Regions from separate parts of the Methylobacterium terrae genome, predicted to be linked through region 1. Evidence: predicted binding sites of a transcription regulator. Region 1 holds the regulator's gene; each other region holds the start of a gene.
What was found. The regulator PhoB, encoded in region 1, activates phosphate uptake and scavenging genes when phosphate is short. The targets are predictions, from matches to a motif close to TGTCATNNANCTGTCAT.
Positions count from the first base shown of each region.

Region 2: the regulator PhoB is predicted to act here: its motif matches at 4,522-4,538, upstream of DK419_RS18685 (YdcH family protein).
Region 3: the regulator PhoB is predicted to act here: its motif matches at 1,254-1,270, upstream of phnF (phosphonate metabolism transcriptional regulator PhnF).

Region 1 is NZ_CP029553.1:4,805,855-4,812,153, reverse strand. Features, by position in the region: gene DK419_RS22285 (DUF3572 domain-containing protein) at 85-369, shown strand; gene DK419_RS22280 (DNA polymerase IV) at 366-1,697, shown strand; gene DK419_RS22275 (cell envelope integrity EipB family protein) at 1,720-2,589, opposite strand; gene DK419_RS22270 (GcrA family cell cycle regulator) at 3,131-3,649, shown strand; gene phoB (phosphate regulon transcriptional regulator PhoB) at 3,911-4,612, opposite strand; gene phoU (phosphate signaling complex protein PhoU) at 4,684-5,403, opposite strand; gene pstB (phosphate ABC transporter ATP-binding protein PstB) at 5,484-6,296, opposite strand.
Region 2 is NZ_CP029553.1:4,035,858-4,042,156, reverse strand. Features, by position in the region: gene glpX (class II fructose-bisphosphatase) at 1-512, shown strand, start outside; gene DK419_RS18710 (GNAT family N-acetyltransferase) at 617-1,063, shown strand; gene DK419_RS18705 (tetratricopeptide repeat protein) at 1,190-2,071, opposite strand; gene DK419_RS18700 (5-(carboxyamino)imidazole ribonucleotide synthase) at 2,324-3,439, opposite strand; gene purE (5-(carboxyamino)imidazole ribonucleotide mutase) at 3,436-3,933, opposite strand; gene DK419_RS18690 (YdcH family protein) at 4,061-4,279, opposite strand; gene DK419_RS18685 (YdcH family protein) at 4,553-4,738, shown strand; gene DK419_RS18680 (hypothetical protein) at 4,735-4,932, opposite strand; gene DK419_RS18675 (acyl-CoA synthetase) at 5,199-6,299, opposite strand, start outside.
Region 3 is NZ_CP029553.1:3,336,982-3,343,280, reverse strand. Features, by position in the region: gene DK419_RS15385 (carbon-phosphorus lyase complex subunit) at 1-109, opposite strand, end outside; gene phnH (phosphonate C-P lyase system protein PhnH) at 114-701, opposite strand; gene phnG (phosphonate C-P lyase system protein PhnG) at 701-1,126, opposite strand; gene phnF (phosphonate metabolism transcriptional regulator PhnF) at 1,297-2,037, shown strand; gene DK419_RS15365 (hypothetical protein) at 2,206-2,433, shown strand; gene DK419_RS15360 (ABC transporter substrate-binding protein) at 2,438-3,667, opposite strand; gene ubiB (2-polyprenylphenol 6-hydroxylase) at 3,847-5,397, opposite strand; gene ubiE (bifunctional demethylmenaquinone methyltransferase/2-methoxy-6-polyprenyl-1,4-benzoquinol methylase UbiE) at 5,408-6,166, opposite strand; gene mutM (bifunctional DNA-formamidopyrimidine glycosylase/DNA-(apurinic or apyrimidinic site) lyase) at 6,285-6,299, shown strand, end outside.

The sequences.
Region 1 (6,299 bases):
CGGAACCGCAACACTGTTAAGCGGCACATGTTGATGAAACGCAAATTCGATGGATTTGCCAGGGGGTCCGATCCCCGTGGCGGAGTGCTGAGTGAATCCGCCGCGGAGGCCCTGGGCGCCCGCGTCTTCGGCTACGTCACCGGCGATCCGGGCCGCCTGCTGCGGTTCATGGAAAGCGCCGGCCTGTCGCCGGATGCGCTGCGGCAGGCGGCGAACGGACCGGAGCTCGTCGCCGGCCTCCTCGACCACGTGGTGGCGGACGAGGAGCTGCTGCTCGCCTGCGCGAGCGCCCTCGAGGTGCCGCCCGAGCGGATCACCCAGGCCTGGCGCCGCCTCGGCCCGCCGGACCCGGACGAGTTCGGGGCGTGAGCGGGGCCCCGTTCTGCCGCGATTGCGGCGCGGGGGCCGAAGCCGGGGCGCGGCGTTGCCGGGCCTGCGGCTCGCCGCGCCTGCTCGCCCACCCGGAGCGGGACGCGCTCGCCATCGCGCACGTCGATTGCGACGCCTTCTACGCCGCGGTCGAGAAGCGCGACGACCCCTCCTTGCGCGACCGGCCGCTCATCATCGGCGGGGGCCGGCGCGGCGTGGTCTCGACCGCCTGCTACATCGCGCGGATCCGCGGCGTGCACTCGGCGATGCCGATGTTCCGCGCCCTCGAGGCCTGCCCGGACGCGGTGGTGCTGCGGCCCGACATGGAGAAGTACGCCCGGGTCGGCCGCCAGGTGCGGGCGATGATGCAGGACCTGACGCCGCTGGTCGAACCGGTCTCGATCGACGAGGCCTTCCTCGACCTCTCCGGCACCGCGCGGCTGCACGGCGCCTCGCCGGCGGTGACGCTCGCGCGCTTCGCCCGCCGGGTCGAGGCCGAGGTCGGCATCACGGTCTCGGTCGGGCTCGCGCCCAACAAGTTCCTGGCCAAGATCGCCTCCGACCTCGAGAAGCCGCGCGGCTTCTCGATCATCGGCCGGGCCGAGGCCGCGTCCTTCCTGGCGCCCCGGCCGGTGCGGATCCTGCCCGGCATCGGCCAGGCGGCGGCCGAGCGCCTGGCAGCGCTCGGCATTCAGCGGATCGGCGACATCGGCCGGACCGCCCCCGAGCGGCTGCACGCGGGCCTGGGGCGCGATGCCGGCCGCCTCCTGGCGCTCGCCCGCGGCGAGGACCCGCGCCGGGTCCAGCCCACGCGCGAGACGAAGAGCGTCTCGGGCGAGACCACCTTCGCGGAGGACCTGCGCCGCTTCGAGGACCTGCGGCCGGTGCTGTGGCGGCTGTGCGAGAAGGTCGCCCGGCGCCTGAGGCGGGCGGAGCTGGCGGCGGCGAGCGTCACGCTGAAGCTGAAGGACCGGGATTTCCGCCTGCGCACCCGCACCCGCTCGGGCCTCGCCCCGACGCAGGTCGCCGAGCGGCTGTTCCGCCCCGCGGAAGCGCTGCTGCGCGAGGCCTGCGACGGGACCGCCTACCGGCTGATCGGGGTCGGCGCCGGCGACCTGTGCGGCGCCGCCCATGCCGACCGCGGCGACCTCGCCGACGTCTCGGCCGTGCGCGACGCCAGCCGGGCGGCGGCGATCGACGCCTTGCGCGAGCGCTTCGGCGCGACGGCGGTGCAGCGCGGGCTCGGCTTCGCCCCCCAGGGCGAGGCGCGCGCCCCGTCGGGCCCGGAGAGTGCCGGCAAGGCGGCGCCGAAGCGCGAACCGCGCTGACGGCACCGGCTCGATCGGCTCCCTACTTGCAGTCCTTGCTCTCCGGCGTGAGGTCGATGCGCGACAAGTCGCCCTTGAGGGAGAACTCGCCGTAATCGAGGCGCAACGCCCCGCTGACGCCGTTCTCGTAGAGGTCGAAGGCGAGGACGTAGACCGGGGTGCGCTCCCCCTCCCCCGGCGAGAAGTAGCTCAGGGTCACCGGCCAATGCGGCATCGTCGCCATCGCGCCCTGGCGCAGGACGGCGTCGGCCGGCACGGTGGCGGGTTTTGCCGAATCCGATCTGGCCGCGTCGGGCTTCGTCGCGTCGGGCTTCGTCGCGACCGTGCGCTGCGCGCCGATCACCGCCAGGGTGTCGTAGACCTTGCGGCCGTCGTCCGAGCCGTCGAACACCTTCACGGCGACGGTGGACTGCCCGGCCCGGGCGGCCTCGATCAGGCGCTTCATGTGGGCGGCGGGAAACAGCACCTCGCCGGGCACCGCCATCTCGCCGCGCTTGGGCTGCTTGAGGGTGATGTCCACGCCCTTGTCGCCGCGCTCGGCATTGCCGTCGACCGGCGCGGCGGCCTTGCCGTTGAGGTCGGATTGGGTGCGGAAGCGGAAGCTGCGGCCGTCGCCGCTCTCGAAGGTGGTGTTGCGCAGGTCGGAGGTGCGGGTGCCGCTCTCCGAGCTCTCCAGCACCGTCACCTGGCGGTACTGCAGGGCGAAGCCCTTGCACGCGTCGCCGGTGAAGTCGAACACGATCCGGCCGCGCGCGCCCTCGACCGCGCGGGTACCGGAGCTGCCGGACAGCGACAGGTCGTAGACGGCGCGATGGGGCGCGAGGTGCACGGCATCGGCCGCCAGTGCGGGCGGCGCGAGCGCGAGCAGGACGCACGCGAGGGCTGTTCGCATGAGGTCTCCCGGGGCGGCCGTCGGTACTGGCGTCGGCCCTGTTGGTCGCCTCAAGATAGGCCCCGCCCCGGCGCCCGGCAACGTGCCGGGCGAAGCCGGCCGGGGCCGGGCCGTGGCGCCGCTGCCACGCTTGCCGAAGACCGGGCCGGAAACCCGTGCTCGTCGCGTGCCGCAGCCCCGGCGCAACCCGGGCGCGATGGACGGCACGGCGGGACGAAGCCCCGCAAGGGAGCGAACAGCGCCTTGATGAAAAAGGATTATTCCCGGCCGCACCGTCGTCCCGCCCAGGCCGTGCGGTGGATTCTCGGGTCCATCCGGGCGGCCCCGGCGGGCCGGTCCGCCGCGGGGAAAAACTAACTCGGCCGGGGCCGGACTCTTGCGCGGATGTTAGGCCGTCCTGTAGGTTCACCCCCGTCGCCACCGCCCGAGGCGTGGCGGCGATCACCAGCAGGATCGGACGAGTCCAACGCGCGGTCGAACGGCGGGCCGCTCGCGTCTGCGCGTCGATTCCATGGGTGATGTCGGGGGAGTGGAGGCGGCGATGATGGAAGCGGGTCCGGGCTGGACGAAGGAGCGCGTCGAGCTCCTCAAGCGCCTGTGGAGCGATGGCCGGAGCGCCAGCCAGATCGCCGCCGAGATCGGCGGCGTCTCCCGCAACGCCGTCATCGGCAAGATCCACCGCCTCGGCCTCGCCGGCCGGGTTCTGAAGGCGAACGGCGCCGCGCCGGCCGGCGGCCGGCGGCCCCGGGCCGAGACCGATGCGCCCCTCGCCGAGACCCCGTCCGTGCTCGCGCCGGCCCCGCCGGCCCTCGCCCTCATCAAGCCTCACGCCGCCACGCCGTCCGCCTCGGTCGCGCTGCCGGAGAGCGCCCGCGTCACCATCATGGAGCTGCGGGAATTCATGTGCCGCTGGCCGATGGGCGACCCGTCGACGCCGGATTTCCGCTTCTGCGGCGACCGCGCGATCAGCGGACTGCCCTATTGCACCCACCACAGCCGCATCGCCTACCAGCCCGCCGCCGAGCGCAAGCGCGACCGCAAGGTCGTCGGGTTCCGCTAGCCCCGCACGGCCGGAGGCGGCGCACCCGCCGCTTCCGATGGGTTGACGATATCGCTCAAATCCTAACGATTCCTGTCCGGCCGCCGCCGGTGCCGGGCGCATCACGGGCCGTTCGTCCCGCCCCCGATGCCGACCTCGGCCGTCGCCCCGGGGCCGCGCCGAGGCTCGCCCCGCGATGGCGATGGAGGGGATCGGGTCCGTCGGCCGAGTTCCGTCGTCCCGGGCCGGACGAGTTTCCGTCCGGAACGGCCGATGCCCGCCTCACGCGTCGGGCGCGAACATCTCGTCGAAGGAGTAGCCCGAGCCGCGCACGGTGCGGATCGGGTCGGTGTCCCGGCCGCGGTTGATCGCCTTGCGCAGGCGGCCGATATGCACGTCGACCGTGCGCTCGTCGATGTAGACGTCGTGGCCCCAGACGCCGTCGAGGAGCTGCTCGCGGGAGAAGACCCGGCCGGGGCTCTGCATCAGGAACTCGAGCAGCTTGAACTCGGTCGGGCCGAGATGCAGCTCGCGCCCGTCGCGGCGGACGCGGTGGCTGACCCGGTCGAGCTCGATGTCGCCGGCGACCAGGAGGTCGGCGACGTGGGCGGGCTTGGAGCGGCGCAGCAGGGCGCGAACCCGGGCCAGCAGCTCCGGTACCGAGAACGGCTTGACGATGTAGTCGTCGGCGCCGGTGGCCAGTCCCCGCACCCGGTCGCCCTCCTCGCCCCGCGCGGTCAGCATGATGACCGGCAGCCGCTCGGTCTCGCGTCGGGCGCGGATGCGCCGGCACAATTCGATGCCCGACAAGCCGGGCATCATCCAGTCGAGGAGGACGAGGTCGGGCACCTGCTCGCGCAGGCGGATATCCGCCTCGTCGCCCCGGGCGACGGCGTCGACCTCGAAGCCCTCGGCCTCGAGGTTGTAGCGCAGGAGGAGGGTGAGGGCTTCCTCGTCCTCGACGATCAGGATGCGGGTACTCATCGCGGGCACTTCAGGCGGGGATCATGGGTGGGGGCCCGCCGGGCCCGAAGGCCCGGACGGGCGTGTCGCCCTCAGGCGTCGGCCTGGTTGTCGAGGGTGGCGAAGCTCGAACGGTCGTTCTTCGGACGATCGGTCGTCAGCGTCTCGCCGGTGGCGAGGTAGTGGATCGTCTCGGCGATGTTGGTGGTGTGGTCGCCGATGCGCTCGACGTTCTTGGCGCAGAACAGGAGGTGCGTGCAGAACGTGATGTTGCGCGGATCCTCCATCATGTAGGTCAGCAGCTCGCGGAACAGCGAGGTGTAGAGCGCGTCGATGCCGCCGTCCCGGGCCCAGACGTCGAGGGCCGCGACGGTGTCCTGGGTGGCGTAGGCGTCGAGCACGTCCTTGAGCTGGCCCTGGACCAGCTCGTTCATGTGCTCCACGCCGACGACGATCTTCTGCAGCTGGACCTGGTCGCTGATAGCGACGACGCGCTTGGCGACGTTCTTGGCGAGGTCGCCGATGCGCTCGAGGTCGCCCGAGACGCGGATCGCCGAGATCGTCTCGCGCAGGTCGATCGCCATCGGCTGGCGGCGGGCGATCAGGAGGATCGCCTTCTCCTCGATCTCGCGCTGCAGCCCGTCGAGGCGCTGGTCGACCGCGATCACCGCCTGGGCGAGGCTGGCGTCGCGGCGCAGGAGCGCCTGGCCGGAATCGGCCACCATCTTCTCGGCGATGCCGCCCATCTCGGCGATGCTGCGCCGCAGGTTCTGCAGCTCCTGGTCGTAGGAGGTGACGATGTGGCTCGACATGGATTTTCGACTCCCCGCGGTGAGGTGGAGTGTAGGGCGCGCCGGCCCGGAGCCGGGCCGGCGGAACGGCTCCCGGATCCTCAGCCGAACCGGCCGGTGATGTAGTCCTGGGTCTGGCGCTTCGTCGGGTTCATGAACAGGCGGTTGGTCGGACCGTACTCGACCAGCTCGCCGAGATACATGAAGGCGGTGAACTGCGAGATGCGCGCCGCCTGCTGCATGTTGTGGGTGACGATGGCGATGGTGAACTCGGTCCGCAGCTGCTCGATCAGCTCCTCGATGCGGCCGGTCGAGATCGGGTCGAGGGCCGAGGTCGGCTCGTCGAACAGGATCACCTCCGGGCGCTGCGCCACCGTGCGGGCGATGCAGAGGCGCTGCTGCTGGCCGCCGGACAGGCCCATGCCGGACTGCTTCAGCTTGTCCTTCACCTCGTCCCACAGCGCGCCCTTGCGCAGGGCCTCCTCGACGCGGACGTCGAGGTCGGCCTTGCCGAGGCGCTCGTAGAGCCGGATGCCGAACGCGATGTTGTCGTAGATCGACATCGGGAACGGGGTCGGCTTCTGGAACACCATGCCGACCCGGGCGCGCAGCTCGTTGAGGTCGATCGAGGGATCCAGGATGTTGCGGCCGTCGAGCAGGATCTGCCCTTCCGCGCGCTGCTCGGGGTAGAGGCTGTAGATCCGGTTGAAGGTGCGCAGCAACGTCGACTTGCCGCAGCCCGACGGCCCGATCAGCGCCGTGACCTGGCGGTCGAGGAAGTTGAGGTTGATGTTCTTCAGGCCCTTGAAGTCGCCGTAGTAGAAGTTGAGGTCCTTCACGGCGAGGCGGATCGCGGCGGATTCGTCGGCCTGGCTCTGGCCCACGACCGGCGCGGCGGTGGCGGTGGCGCTCATCGG
Region 2 (6,299 bases), 770 kb from region 1:
AGGGCGTGCCGCCCTCCGAGATCACCGCGCTCGTGCTCGACCGGCCGCGCCACACCGACCTGATCGCGGCGATCCGCCGGACCGGCGCGGGCGTGCGCCTGATCTCCGACGGCGACGTCGCCGGCGTGATCTTCACGACGATGCCCGAGGAGACCGGCATCGACATCTATCTCGGCATCGGCGCCGCCCCCGAGGGCGTGCTGGCGGCGGGCGCCTTGCGCTGCATCGGCGGCCAGATGCAGGGCCGCCTGATCCTCGACACCGAGGAGAAGCGCGACCGCGCCGCCAAGATGGGCGTCGCCGACCCGAACCGCCTCTACTCCCTCGAGGACCTCGCCCGCGGCGACGTCGTCGTGGCGATGACCGGCGTGACCGACGGGGCGCTCGTCAAGGGCGTGAAGTTCGGCCGCAGCACGATCCGCACCGAGACGGTGGTCTACCGCTCGCATACCGGCACCGTGCGCCGCATCGAGGCCGAGCACCGCGACTTCGACAAGTTCCACCTGAAGTAGGACCTTTCGAGATCGGGCCGCGCCGGAACGACGGCGCGGCCCCCTTGATCCGGGGGCCTTTCCCCGCGACCCTGCGGCGTCTCTCACCCGAGGATTCGCCGCTCATGCCGAGCCCCATCATCCGCCCGCTGCGCCCCGACGAGCGCGCCGCCTGGGATCCGCTCTGGCAGGGCTACCTCGCCTTCTACGGCGCCACGGTCGCGCCCGAGGTCACCGACCTGACCTGGACCCGCCTGCACGACGCCGCCGAGCCGATGCACGCCTTCGTGGCCGAGCAGGACGGCACCGTGACCGGCCTCGTCCACTACATCTTCCACCGCTCGACCTGGACCGCCGGGCCGTACTGCTACCTCCAGGACCTGTTCACCGCGCAAGCCGCGCGCGGGCAGGGGGTGGGACGCGCGCTCATCGAGGCGGTCTACGCCGCGGCGCGCGAGGCCGGGGCGAGCCGGGTCTACTGGCTGACCCAGGAGGCCAACGTCACGGCGCGCGCGCTCTACGACACGCTGGCGGACCGGCCGGGGTTCATCCAGTACCGGAAGGTCCTGTGAGTTCGGGCCGCTCCAACCCTCCCCCGCAGGAGGGGGGAGGGTTCGGCGACGCGGCGATCGCGCACGCGAAAAAGGCCCCCGGCACGTCGCCGGGAGCCCTTTTGAACCACGAAACTCGGGCTGAGGTTACCGGAACAGCGACGCCATCCCGCCCTGCATCCGGCCCAGGCCCTGCTTGGCGATCGCGTTGCCCTGGTCGATCGCGACGGCGCGCTGGTAGCTCTCCGTCGCTTCCTGGCGGCGGTTGGACTTCTCGTAGGCCAGACCCCGGTAGGCCCAGGAATCCGCGTCCTTGTTGTTGACGTTGAGCGCCGCGTTGTAGTCCTCGATCGCCTTGTCGTACTGGTTGGTGGCGATCAGGCTCTGGCCGCGGGCGGCGTAGGGCGCGGCCACGAACGGGTTGCGGTCGATCGCGGCGTCGAAGTCGCCGATCGCCGAGCGGTGCTGCCCTTGCGCCTGCCGCACGAGGCCGCGGGCGTGGTAGGCCTCCGCCGATTCCGGCGTCAGGCGGATCGCCTGGCTGAGGTCGCTGTAGGCGGCCTCGAAGTTGCCCTGCGCCCGCTGGAGGTTGGCCCGGCCGATATAGGCGGCGGTGTAGTTCGGGTCGGCGTTGATCGCCTTGCTGAAATCCTGCAGAGCCGCGTCGTTGCGGCCCGACTGGCGGTAGGCGAGGGCCCGGTTGCCGTAGGCCGAGGCCGAGTTCGGGTCGAGCTGGATCGCCTTGGTGAAGTCGGCGATCGCCGAATCGAAGTTGCCCGCGCGGGCATAGGCCGCGCCGCGGGTGTTGTAGGCCGCGGCGTCGCTCGGGTTGCGCTGGATCACGTCCGACAAGGACGCGATGTTCACCTCCGTCGCGCCGGACTTGTCGGCCTCGACCACCGCGAATTGCCGCGTCGCGGTCGCGCGGCTGACGGTGTCGCAGCCGGCGAGCGCGAGCGCGGTCAGCACGGTCGCCCCCAGCACCCGGGCCGCCGGTGTCACGCGGCTCAAGCCGATCACGTTGTTCATCGCCCGCTCCCCAGGGGCGGCGCATCCTGCAGCGCCGCGCACCTTCGCAATTCGCACGCACGCCCCCGCTCCAGCCGCGGTCCCGGTGCCGGACGACCATTCCGGATCGGGGTGAACGCCGGCTTAAAGCGATGCGCCTCCGACGCTTGTGCGGGACGATGTGGCGAAGGTGTGGCCTGCCGGCGCCCCAAGGGCAGGGGAGGGGCCTGCGCGCCGCCGGGTGTGGCCGCAGGGCCGCACCGCGAGGGGGGCTCAGGCGCCGGTCGCGACCCGGGTGAGGTGGCCCATCTTACGGCCGGGCCGGGCCTCGCCCTTGCCGTAGAGGTGGAGGTGGCTGCCCGGCTCGGCGAGGATCCCGACCCAGTCGCCGGCCTGGTCGCCGATCAGGTTCAGCATCTCGACCGCCGTACCGGTCAGGTCCGCGCCGCCCAGAGGCCAGCCGCAGATCGCCCGGACGTGCTGGGCGAATTGCGAGGTCTGCGCCCCCTCGATCGTCCAGTGGCCGGAATTGTGCACCCGCGGCGCGATCTCGTTGACGACGACGCCCGCGCGGCCGTCGGATCCGCGCACCAGGAACATCTCCACCGCCAGCACGCCGACATAGCCGAGCGCGTCCGCGATGGTGCGGGCGATCGCCGTCGCCTCGGCGGCGGTCTCCTCCGCCATGCCGGGGGCCGGCACCACCGTGCGGGCGAGGATGTGGTGGCGGTGCTCGTTGGCGCAAGGGCTGTAGGCCGAGAAGCGCCCTTGCGCGTTGCGGGCGGCCACCACCGAGACCTCTGCCTCGAAGGGGACGAACCCCTCCAGGATGCAGGGCTGGTCGTGCAGGGAGGCCATCACGGCGGCGGGGTCGAGGCCCGCCTCGCCGAACTCCTCCTCGCGCAGCATCACCTGGCCCTTGCCGTCGTAGCCGAAGCGCCGGGTCTTCAGCACCGCCGGCAGGCCGATCTCCCGCACGGCCTGCGCCAGGCCCGCGGCGTCGTCCACCGCCCGGAACGGCGCCACCGGGATGCCGAGGCCGGCGACGAAGCTCTTCTCGGTCAGCCGGTCCTGCGTGGTGGCGAGCGCCGAGGCGCTCGGATGCAGCGGCCGGCGCGCCGCCAGGATCTCGGCGGTGGCGCTCGGGATGTTCTCGAACTCGTACGTCACGACGTCGACGGAGTCGGCGAAGGCCTGGAGCGCCGCCGCGTCGTCGTAGGCGGCGATCGTGCGCCGGGCCGCCACGTCGAAGGCCGGGCTGTCGGGGTCGGGGCAGTAGATGTGGGCCTTGAGCCCGTACTGCGCCGCCGCGACCGCGATCATGCGGCCGAGCTGGCCGCCGCCGATGATGCCGATGGTCGCGCCGGGCGCGATGACAGGCTTGCTCACGGGGCGCTCGTATCCGGATGCTCGGCCACCGCCGCGCTCTGGCGGGCGCGCCAGGCGTCGAGCCGTTCGGCCAGGGGCTCGTCGGTCAGCGCCAGCACGGCGGCGGCGAGCAGAGCCGCGTTCACGGCGCCGGCCCGGCCGATGGCGAGCGTGCCGACCGGGATGCCGGCGGGCATCTGCACGATCGAGAGCAGGCTGTCCTGGCCCGAGAGCGCCTTCGATTCGACCGGCACGCCGAAGACCGGCAGCGGCGTCATCGCGGCCGCCATGCCGGGCAGGTGGGCGGCGCCGCCGGCGCCGGCGATCACCACCCGGAATCCTGCGGCCTTGGCGCCCTTGGCGAAGGCGACCAGGCGGTCCGGGGTGCGGTGGGCCGAGACGATGCGGGCCTCGTAAGGGATCCCGAGCGCGTCGAGGGTCTCGGCGGCGTGGCGCATCGTGGCCCAGTCCGACTGGCTGCCCATGATCACCGCGACGGGGGGCGATGCCGCCATCGTCAAGCGCGTCCTCTAGAAAGCGCTGCTAAGCCGCGAGCGGGCCGCAGCCGGTCGTGCCGCAGTAGCGGCGGGTTCGCATTCATGCAAGCAGCGCGCAAGCGCCGCCGTCCGGCCGATCCCGCCTTCAGGCGATGATGTCCGGGGTGAGCTGGTCCTCCAGGAAGCTGATGCGGTCGCGCAGCGAGAGCTTGCGCTTCTTGAGGCGCTGGAGCTGGAGGCGGTCGCCGGCCATCACCCCGGACAGGGCCTCGATCGCGTCGTCGAGGTCGCGATGCTCCTCCCGGAGCCGCGCCAGCTCGCTCTCGTACTCCGCCTCGGATTCCGCACTCAACTCGAACGCCATCGCCGCCCCAAATCCTGGAGGTCTTCGCCTGGAGGTCTTCCCGGAAAGACGGCGAATCATGAACCAGGCCCCGGCCTCCGGCAAGGGCGTCGCGGGGGCGCCGGCGGGGTTGTGCAGTGCCACTTCTCGGCCTCCCCGCGCGCTCCCCGGCATGCACCGCGGGACGACCGAAGCGGCGGCGCATGACGCAGGTGCAGCGACAAATGCCTTCGACATCGGCCGCGGGCTGTGGCAGGCTGCGTGTGTCACCTACATGACAGGAGGCATTGGCTGATGTCGCTGAACACGCATCTTACCGAGCTTGAGCGTAAGCACGAAGCGTTGGAGCGTGAGATCCAGGACGCAATCACCCACCTCTCCACCGACGACTTGCGAGTTGTCGAACTCAAGCGGCGGAAGCTTCACCTGAAGGATGAGATCAGTCGCCTGCGGACGACGTCCACCCGCGTGATGCACTAGCCCAGAAAATAGCCCCGTGTGCCGCCGCGCCAGCGTTCGGCGCGGCGGCTCCTGACGATCGACCGGCGCCCCACCGTCGTGGCCTTGCTCCCGATGGGATCGCTCGAGGCCTTGCCGGGCGAGGGCTTGCCGGCCAAGGGCTTGCCGGCCAAGGGCTTGCCGGCCGAGAATGTCCGCCGGCGCGCCGCGGTCATGCTCTTTCCAGATCCGATCGCTTGCTCGACAGTTTTGAGATCCTCAGGGTCACTCCGCGGGCGCGGGCGCGGGGCCCGGGATCCGGACTCAGGTTCGCCAGGACGAGGCGGTCGGCGTTCCGCCCCGTTCTCGTCTGCCTGCGGTTCCGGCCGTGCCTCCGGCCTCCCCCGGGCTCCGGCTTGGCGGCCCCCGGATGAGCGGGAGGGCGTCGGATCGGTGAGCGCCGATCGCATCGCCCTCGCACGGCGCCCCTCACGGCGCCTCCTCAGAGCGCCTTGGCCATCTCCCGCAGCACGAATTTCTGCACCTTGCCGGTCGAGGTCTTCGGCAGCTCCGTGAAGACCACGTGCCTGGGCACCTTGAAGCCCGCGAGCGACTGGCGGCACCAGCCGATCAGCTCCTCGGCCGAGACCATCTCGGAGCCCTTCAGCTCGACGAAGGCGCACGGGGTCTCGCCCCACTTCTCGTCGGGCTTGGCCACCACGGCGGCCGCGGCCACCGCCGGATGCTTGAACAGGGCCTCCTCGACCTCGATCGACGAGATGTTCTCGCCGCCCGAGATGATGATGTCCTTCGAGCGGTCCTTCAGCTGGATGTAGCCGTCCGGGTGCTTGACCCCGAGATCGCCGGAATGGAACCACCCGCCCCGGAAGGCGGCTTCGGTCGCCTTGGGGTTCTTCAGGTAGCCGCGCATCACCACGTTGCCGCGGAACATCACCTCGCCCAGCGTCTCGCCGTCCGCCGGCACCGGCTCCATCGTCTCGGGGTCGAGCACGTCGAGGGCTTCGAGCGGCGGGTAGCGCACGCCCTGGCGCGCCTTGCGGGCGGCCTGCTCGTCCTTGCTCAAGGCGTCCCAGTCGGCGTGCCACTCGTTCACCACCGCCGGGCCGTAGGTCTCGGTCAGGCCGTAGACGTGGGTGACGTCGAACCCGGCCTCCGCCATCCCGGCGAGCACCGCCTCGGGCGGGGGCGCCGCCGCCGTCAGGAACGAGACCCGCCGCGGCAGCGCGCGCCGCTCGGAGTCCGGCGCGTTGATGAGGAGCGACATCACGATCGGCGCGCCGCACAGGTGGGTCACGCCGTGATCGGCCAGCGCGTCGTACATGGCACCCGCCCGCACCTGCCGCAGGCAGACATGGGTGCCGGCCACGACCGACAGGGTCCAGGGGAAGCACCAGCCGTTGCAGTGGAACATCGGCAGGGTCCAGAGATAGACCGGGTGGCGGCCGAGATTGCCCGCCACCACGTTGCCGACGGCGAGCAGCGAGGCGCCGCGGTGGTGGTAGACCACTCCCTTCGGGTCGCCGGTGGTGCCCGAGGTGTAGTTGAGCGTGATCGCGTCCCACTCGTCGCCAGGCATCGCCCA
Region 3 (6,299 bases), 1.5 Mb from region 1:
TCTGCGCCACCGAGAGCTCGGGCACGCTCGTGTCGCCCCGGCGGGCCTCGGCCAGCAGCCGGTGCGCGCTGGCGATGGCGGCCTCGCCGCCCTTCACGGCCACGTACATGGCGCTAGCCTCCGGTGACGCGGGTGGAGCGCGGCAGCGCCGCGAGGCGTCCGGCTGCGGCGAGGATCAGGTCGACCCCTTGCGGGAAGCCGGCGTGGTTGCGGGCGAGGCGGGCGAGGCTATCCGCCGGCAGGGGCGCGGCCGTGAGGCGGGCGCTCCCGCGGATGCCCGGCCCGTCGAGGCGCCAGCCCTCGCGGTCGGAGAGGTCGGAGACCGCGAGCACCAGGGTGGCGGAGCGGTCGGGATAGGCCGGCATTCCCTGCGCGAAGACCCCGAAATCCGGGCAGGCGGCGGGATCCGAGACCAGCGCGAAGGCGGCCTCGCTCGGGTCCTCCGTGATGCGGGCGCCGGTGTGGAAGCGCAGGAAGTCCGCCACCGCCGGGTCACGGGCCAGGCCGGCGTCGAGCCAGAGCGGCGCGTCGGCATCGGCGAGCGCCAGGGCGATCCCCGCGAGCTCGGGGGTCAGCGGGCCGGGGGGCGCGAGGTCCGTCGCGAGCGCCTGGATCGTGCCGGGGCGCGCCAGGGCGTCCATCACGGCGCGGAAGACGCCCTGGGCGTCGTGGACGGGGTCGTGGAAGCCGCGGGCCAGCATCAATCCTCCCCCCTGGCCATGGTGAAGAAGTTCACCCGCGTCGCCGCGATGCGGCGCGCTTGCGCCGCGCGCTCCTGTGCCCGGCGGGCGGCGACGGGCGCGAGTGCCGCCTCCACCGCCGCGCGCCGCTCTCGCACCTGCCACAAGGCATCGAGCGTGGCGGCGAGCCGCGCCTTCGCCCGGTCGCGGCCGAGATGGTAGGCGAAGCCGGTCTCGCCGCCCGGAAGGCGCACCGCCGCCCGAGTCACGGTCGCCTCGCCCAGGTTGAACGGGCGACCGTCGCCGCCGATGCGGCCGCGGGTCATCACCAGGCCGGTCTCGGGCGGGCGCAGGTCCTCGACGAGGTCGTCCGAATCCCGGGTCGCGCCGAGCTGCGCCAGCGCCCGGCGCAGCTCCTCGGGGCGGGCCTCGCCGCAGAGCGCCATCACGGCGCGGCGGGCGGCGTGGTCGGGCGCTTCGGTGCCGCCGGTGTTTGCTCTAGAATCGGGCATCGCGGGGTCCGCTGGCATCTCAGTTGTCTAATGGTGTAGACAACCGACGAACCCGGGGCAAATGAAGTTTGGATGACGGTATGGATGCGGGCGGCGACGGCCAAATGACGGACGGTGTGGTGACGGTTCTGGCGCGAGGCGAGGGACTGGCGGCCTGGCGCCAGATCGCGGACGGCGTGGCGGCCGACATCGAGGCCGGGCGCCTGGTCGCGGGCGCGCAGCTGCCGACGGAAGCCGCGCTCGCGGCGCGGTTCGGCGTCAACCGTCACACCGTGCGCCGGGCGCTGGCGGTCCTCGCCGAGCGCGGCCTGGTGCGGGCGACCCAGGGGCGCGGCACCTTCGTGGAGACGACGCGGCTCGCCTACCCGATCGGCCGGCGCACCCGGTTCTCGGAGATCGTCAGCAAGGCCGGTCGCGAGGCCTGGGGCGACCTGATCGCTGCGGAGAAGGCTCCGGCCGATCCCGCCACCGCGGAGGCCTTACGGCTCACGCCTGGTGATCCGATGCTCGAATTGCTGACCATCCACCGCGCCGACGGCACGCCGCTCTCGACCGCCCGCACCTGCCTTCCGCTGCCCCGCTTCGAGGGATTCGCGCAGGCTTACGCCACGCTCGGCTCGCTCACCCGCGCCTATGCGGAGTTCGGCATCGCCGACTACACCCGCCTGTCCACCCGCATCCACGCCCGCCCGGCCAGCGCCGACGAGGCCGCCCGCCTCGACCTCGCGCCGGGGCGGGTGCTGATCGTGCTCACCAGCGTCAACGTCGACGCGGCGGGCGTGCCGATCCAGGCGACCCGCAGCCTGTTCGCGGCCGACCGGGTGGAGCTGGTGGTGGAGGGGTAGAAGGCCCTTGTCGGTCTCCGCCCTTCCGTGGGGCGGCCCCGGACAGAAGAGGCGCGGAACGCATCCTCCCCGCGGGCGGGGAGAGGAGGAGGCCACGCGCCGACGTCCAGGCCGCGAACTTCCTGCCCCTGAGGCAGTTACCTCCGCGCCCCGCGCCGGAGTTCCCCGATGCTCGCCCGCCTGACCTGCGCCGCCCTGTTCCTCGCCGCCGCCCTGCCGCTCACGCCCGCGCAAGCCGGGCCGGCGCAGGACTACATGTACCAGCGCCGGCAGCTCGGCCGCGGCCAGGTCTGCCGGCCGCCGCTGAAATTCGCGGCCGGCGCCTGCGTGCGGCGCTGCCCGGCGGGCTACCAGGACAACGGGGGCTACTGCCGCCTGCGCAACATGCAGCGCTGACCCGCTACTTCGCGGCCGTCACCAGCGGGCATCCGCCCTCATTGAGCGGCCGGAACGCCTGGTCCCCCGGCACGGTGGCGACAAGCTTGTAGAGGTCCCACTCGCCGGTCGATTCCTTCGGGGTCTTCACCTGCATCAGGTACATGTCGTGGACCATGCGGCCGTCCTCGCGGATCCGGCCGTTCGTCGCGAACATGTCGTTGACCGGGGTCTCGCGCATCTTGGCGATGACGGTCTTCGCGTCGTCGGTCCCGGCCGCCTGCACGGCCTTCAAATAGTGCAGCACCGAGGAATAGACGCCGGCCTGGTGCATCGTCGGCATCAGCCCGGCCTTCTCCTTGAAGCGGGTGGCGAAGGCGCGGGTCTCGAGCGTGCGGTCCCAGTAGAAGGCGGTGGTGAGGAGCAGGTTCTGCGCCACCTCGATGCCGAGGCTGTGCACGTCGTCGATGTTGATGAGCAGGGCCAGCAGGGTCTGGCCGCCCTGGACGATGCCGAATTCGTGCGCCTGCTTGATCGCGTTGACGGTGTCGCCGCCCGCGTTGGCGAAGGCGATCAGCTTGGCGCCCGAGCCTTGCGCCTGGAGCAGGAAGGACGAGAAGTCGGCGGTGGCGAAGGGCGCCCGCACCGTAGACAGCACCTTGCCGCCCGACCGCTTCACCTCCGCGACCGCGTCGCGCTCGAGCGCGTGGCCGAAGGCGTAGTCGGCGGTGACGAAGGCCCAGGTGTCGAGGCCGCGCTTGACCGCGGCGCTGCCCGAGACGTGGGACAGCGCGTAGGTGTCGTAGGTCCACTGGATGCCGGTCGGCGAGCATTGCGCGCCGGTCAGGTCCGAGGTGCCGCCGCCCGACACGATCAGGAGCTTGCCCTTCTCCTTGGCGATCTGCTGCACGGCGAGCGCGACCGAGGAGGTCGGCACGTCGAGGATCACGTCGACGCCGTCGCGGTCGTACCATTGCCGGGCGATGTTCGAGCCGACGTCGGGCTTGTTCTGGTGGTCGGCGAAGACGACCTCGATCGGCTTGCCGTCGAGGCTGCCGCCGAAATCCTTCACCGCCATCTCGGCGGCGATCACCGAGCCGCGGCCGGTGGAATCGGCGTAGACGCTCGACATGTCGTTGAGCACCGCGAGCTTGACCTTTCCGTCGCTGAGTCGCGGCTCGGCGGCACGGGTCGGGGCGGCGAGGGCACAGAGGGCCGCGGCGGTGAGCAACGTGGCGCGGAGGGGGTTGAGCATGGGCGTTCTCCCGGGCGCCTTCCACCTCTCGTTGGGCGGATCACGGCGCCGTGAGACCCATCAGAGCGGGTGAGGGCGCCGGGCGCAAGTCGGGACGGCCTCTCTCCTCATCCCACCCACGACCTCATCTTGGGGTCGTGGGTGGGAAAAAAGCGTATGCCAGCATCCCCGGACTCCCCTTACCGCAACGCGATCGCCAGCAGCGACCCGGCGATCACCCACAGGGCCAGGGTCGACCACACCATCCGCTTGGTCTCGATGCGGATGCGCCGCTCGACGCGGGAGACCTCGCGCAGGCCCTCCTCGTCGAGGCGCACCAGCACGCGCTTGGCGCGTTGCGCGAGGTCGGGCACGTCGGCGACGACGTCGGCGAGGGTCAGCACCGCGCGGCGGGCCTGGTCGGCCCGGCCGATCGGCCCGAGGTTGCGGGCGAGCCAGGACCGCACCACCGGCTCGGCGCTCGTCCACATGTCGAGGCGCGGGTCGAGGGAGCGGGCGACGCCCTCGACCACCACCATGGTCTTCTGGAGCATCACCAGCTCGGTGCGGGTGCTCATGTCGAACAGCGCCGTGATGTCGAAGAGGAGCGTCAGCACCTTCGCCATCGAGATCTCGTCGGCCCGGCGCTGGTGGATCGGCTCGCCGATCGCCCGGATGGCCTGCGCGAAATCGTCGACGGAGTGGTGCGAGGGGACGTAGCCGGCCTCGAAATGCACCTCCGCCACCCGGCGGTAGTCGCGCAGGATGAAGCCGAGCAGGATCTCCGCGAGGAACCGGCGCTCCTTGATGCCGAGCCGGCCCATGATGCCGAAATCGACCGCCACCAGCCGCCCGGCCGGATCGACGAACAGGTTCCCGGGATGCATGTCGGCGTGGAAGAAGCCGTCCCGGATCGCGTGGCGCAGGAAGGACTGGATCACAGTCTGACCCAGAGCCGCCACGTCGTGGCCGGCCGCCACGATCGCCTCACGGTCGTTGAGGCGGATGCCGTCGATCCACTCGCTCGCCAGCACGTCCCGGCCGGTCAGCTCCCAGACCGGCTGCGGCACCCGGAACTCGGGATCGTCCTTGATGTTCTCGGCGAGTTCCGAGAGGGCGGCGGCCTCGAGCCGGAGGTCCATCTCCATCGCGACCGAGCGGGCGAGCGTCTCCACCACCTCGCGCGGGCGCAGGCGCTCGGCCTCGGGGCGCAGGGCCTCGACCACCCGGGCCATGAAGCGCATCGCCTGGATGTCGCGGGCGAAGCGCTCGCGCACCCCCGGCCGCATGATCTTGACCGCGACCACCCGCTCGGTGCCGTCCGGCTCGCGGACATGCGCCTTGTGCACCTGGGCGATCGAGGCGGCGGCGATCGGCTCGCTGAACGAGGTGAACAGCGCGTGGAGCGGCCGGCCGAGGGTCGCCTCCAGGGTCGCGACCGCGACGTCTTGCGGGAAGGGCGGCACCCGGTCCTGCAGGCGTTCGAGGTCGCGGGCCGCCGCCACGCCGACGATGTCGGGCCGGGTCGCCAGGAACTGGCCGAACTTGACGTAGGACGGCCCGAGCCGGGTGAGCGCCGCGGGCAGGCGGCCGGGGCCGAGATTCGGCCGCTCGAGCTTGCGGCCGAGCCGCAGGACGAGGCGCAGGTGGGGCGGCAGCTCGGCGGCGTCGACGAAGGCGAGCGCGCCCTCGCGCGCCATCACCCAGCCGACATGGATGCCCCGCGCGAGGTGGGCGACGAGGCTCAGCACGGGCGGCGACTCACGCGAGCTTCCAGCCGGAATGGATGGCGCAGATGCCGCCCGAGAGCGGCCGGTGGGTGACGTGACCGAAGCCCGCCTCCTCGATCATCCGGGCAAAGCTGCCGGCGGTCGGGAAGCGGCGGATCGACTCGACGAGGTACTGGTAGGATTCCTTGTCGCCGGCGACCATCGCGCCGAGGCGCGGGATCACCTTGAACGAGTAGGCCTCGTAGATCTTGTCGAGCCCCGGCACGTCGACATGCGAGAATTCGAGGCACAGGAAGCGACCGCCGACCTTGAGCACCCGGTGGGCTTCCGCCAGCGCGTGCTCGATCCGCGGCACGTTCCGGATGCCGAACGCGATGGTGTAGGCGTCGAAGGTGTCGCCCGGCAGCGGCAGCGACTCGGCGTTGCCGGCGACGAAGTCGATGCGCGAGCCGTAAAGATGCCCGGCGCGCTCGCGGCCGACGCCGAGCATCGCCTCGTTGATGTCGAGCACCGTGACCTTGGTGTCGGGCCCGCCGGCCTCGAGCGTCCGGAACGCGATGTCGCCGGTGCCGCCGGCGACGTCGAGCAGGCGGAACGGCCGGGTGCGCGAGGGGCGCAACGTCGACACGAAGGCGCTCTTCCAGGCCCGGTGCAGGCCGCCCGACATCAGGTCGTTCATCAGGTCGTAGCGCTTGGCCACCGAGCGGAAGACCTCGTTGACGCGGTCCTGCTTCTCCGCGAGCCGGACGCGCTCGAAGCCGAAATCGGTGCTGGTCTCGTCGCCGGCCATGCGGTCTGGTCCCCTGTCGTGGCGGCCTGCATAGCGAAGCGGACGGGAAATCACCATCTTGGCCTGCATCGACGGGGGGTGCGCTTCGTCGCGCCCACCCCTTCTTCACGGACGAGAGATGCCGGAACTCCCC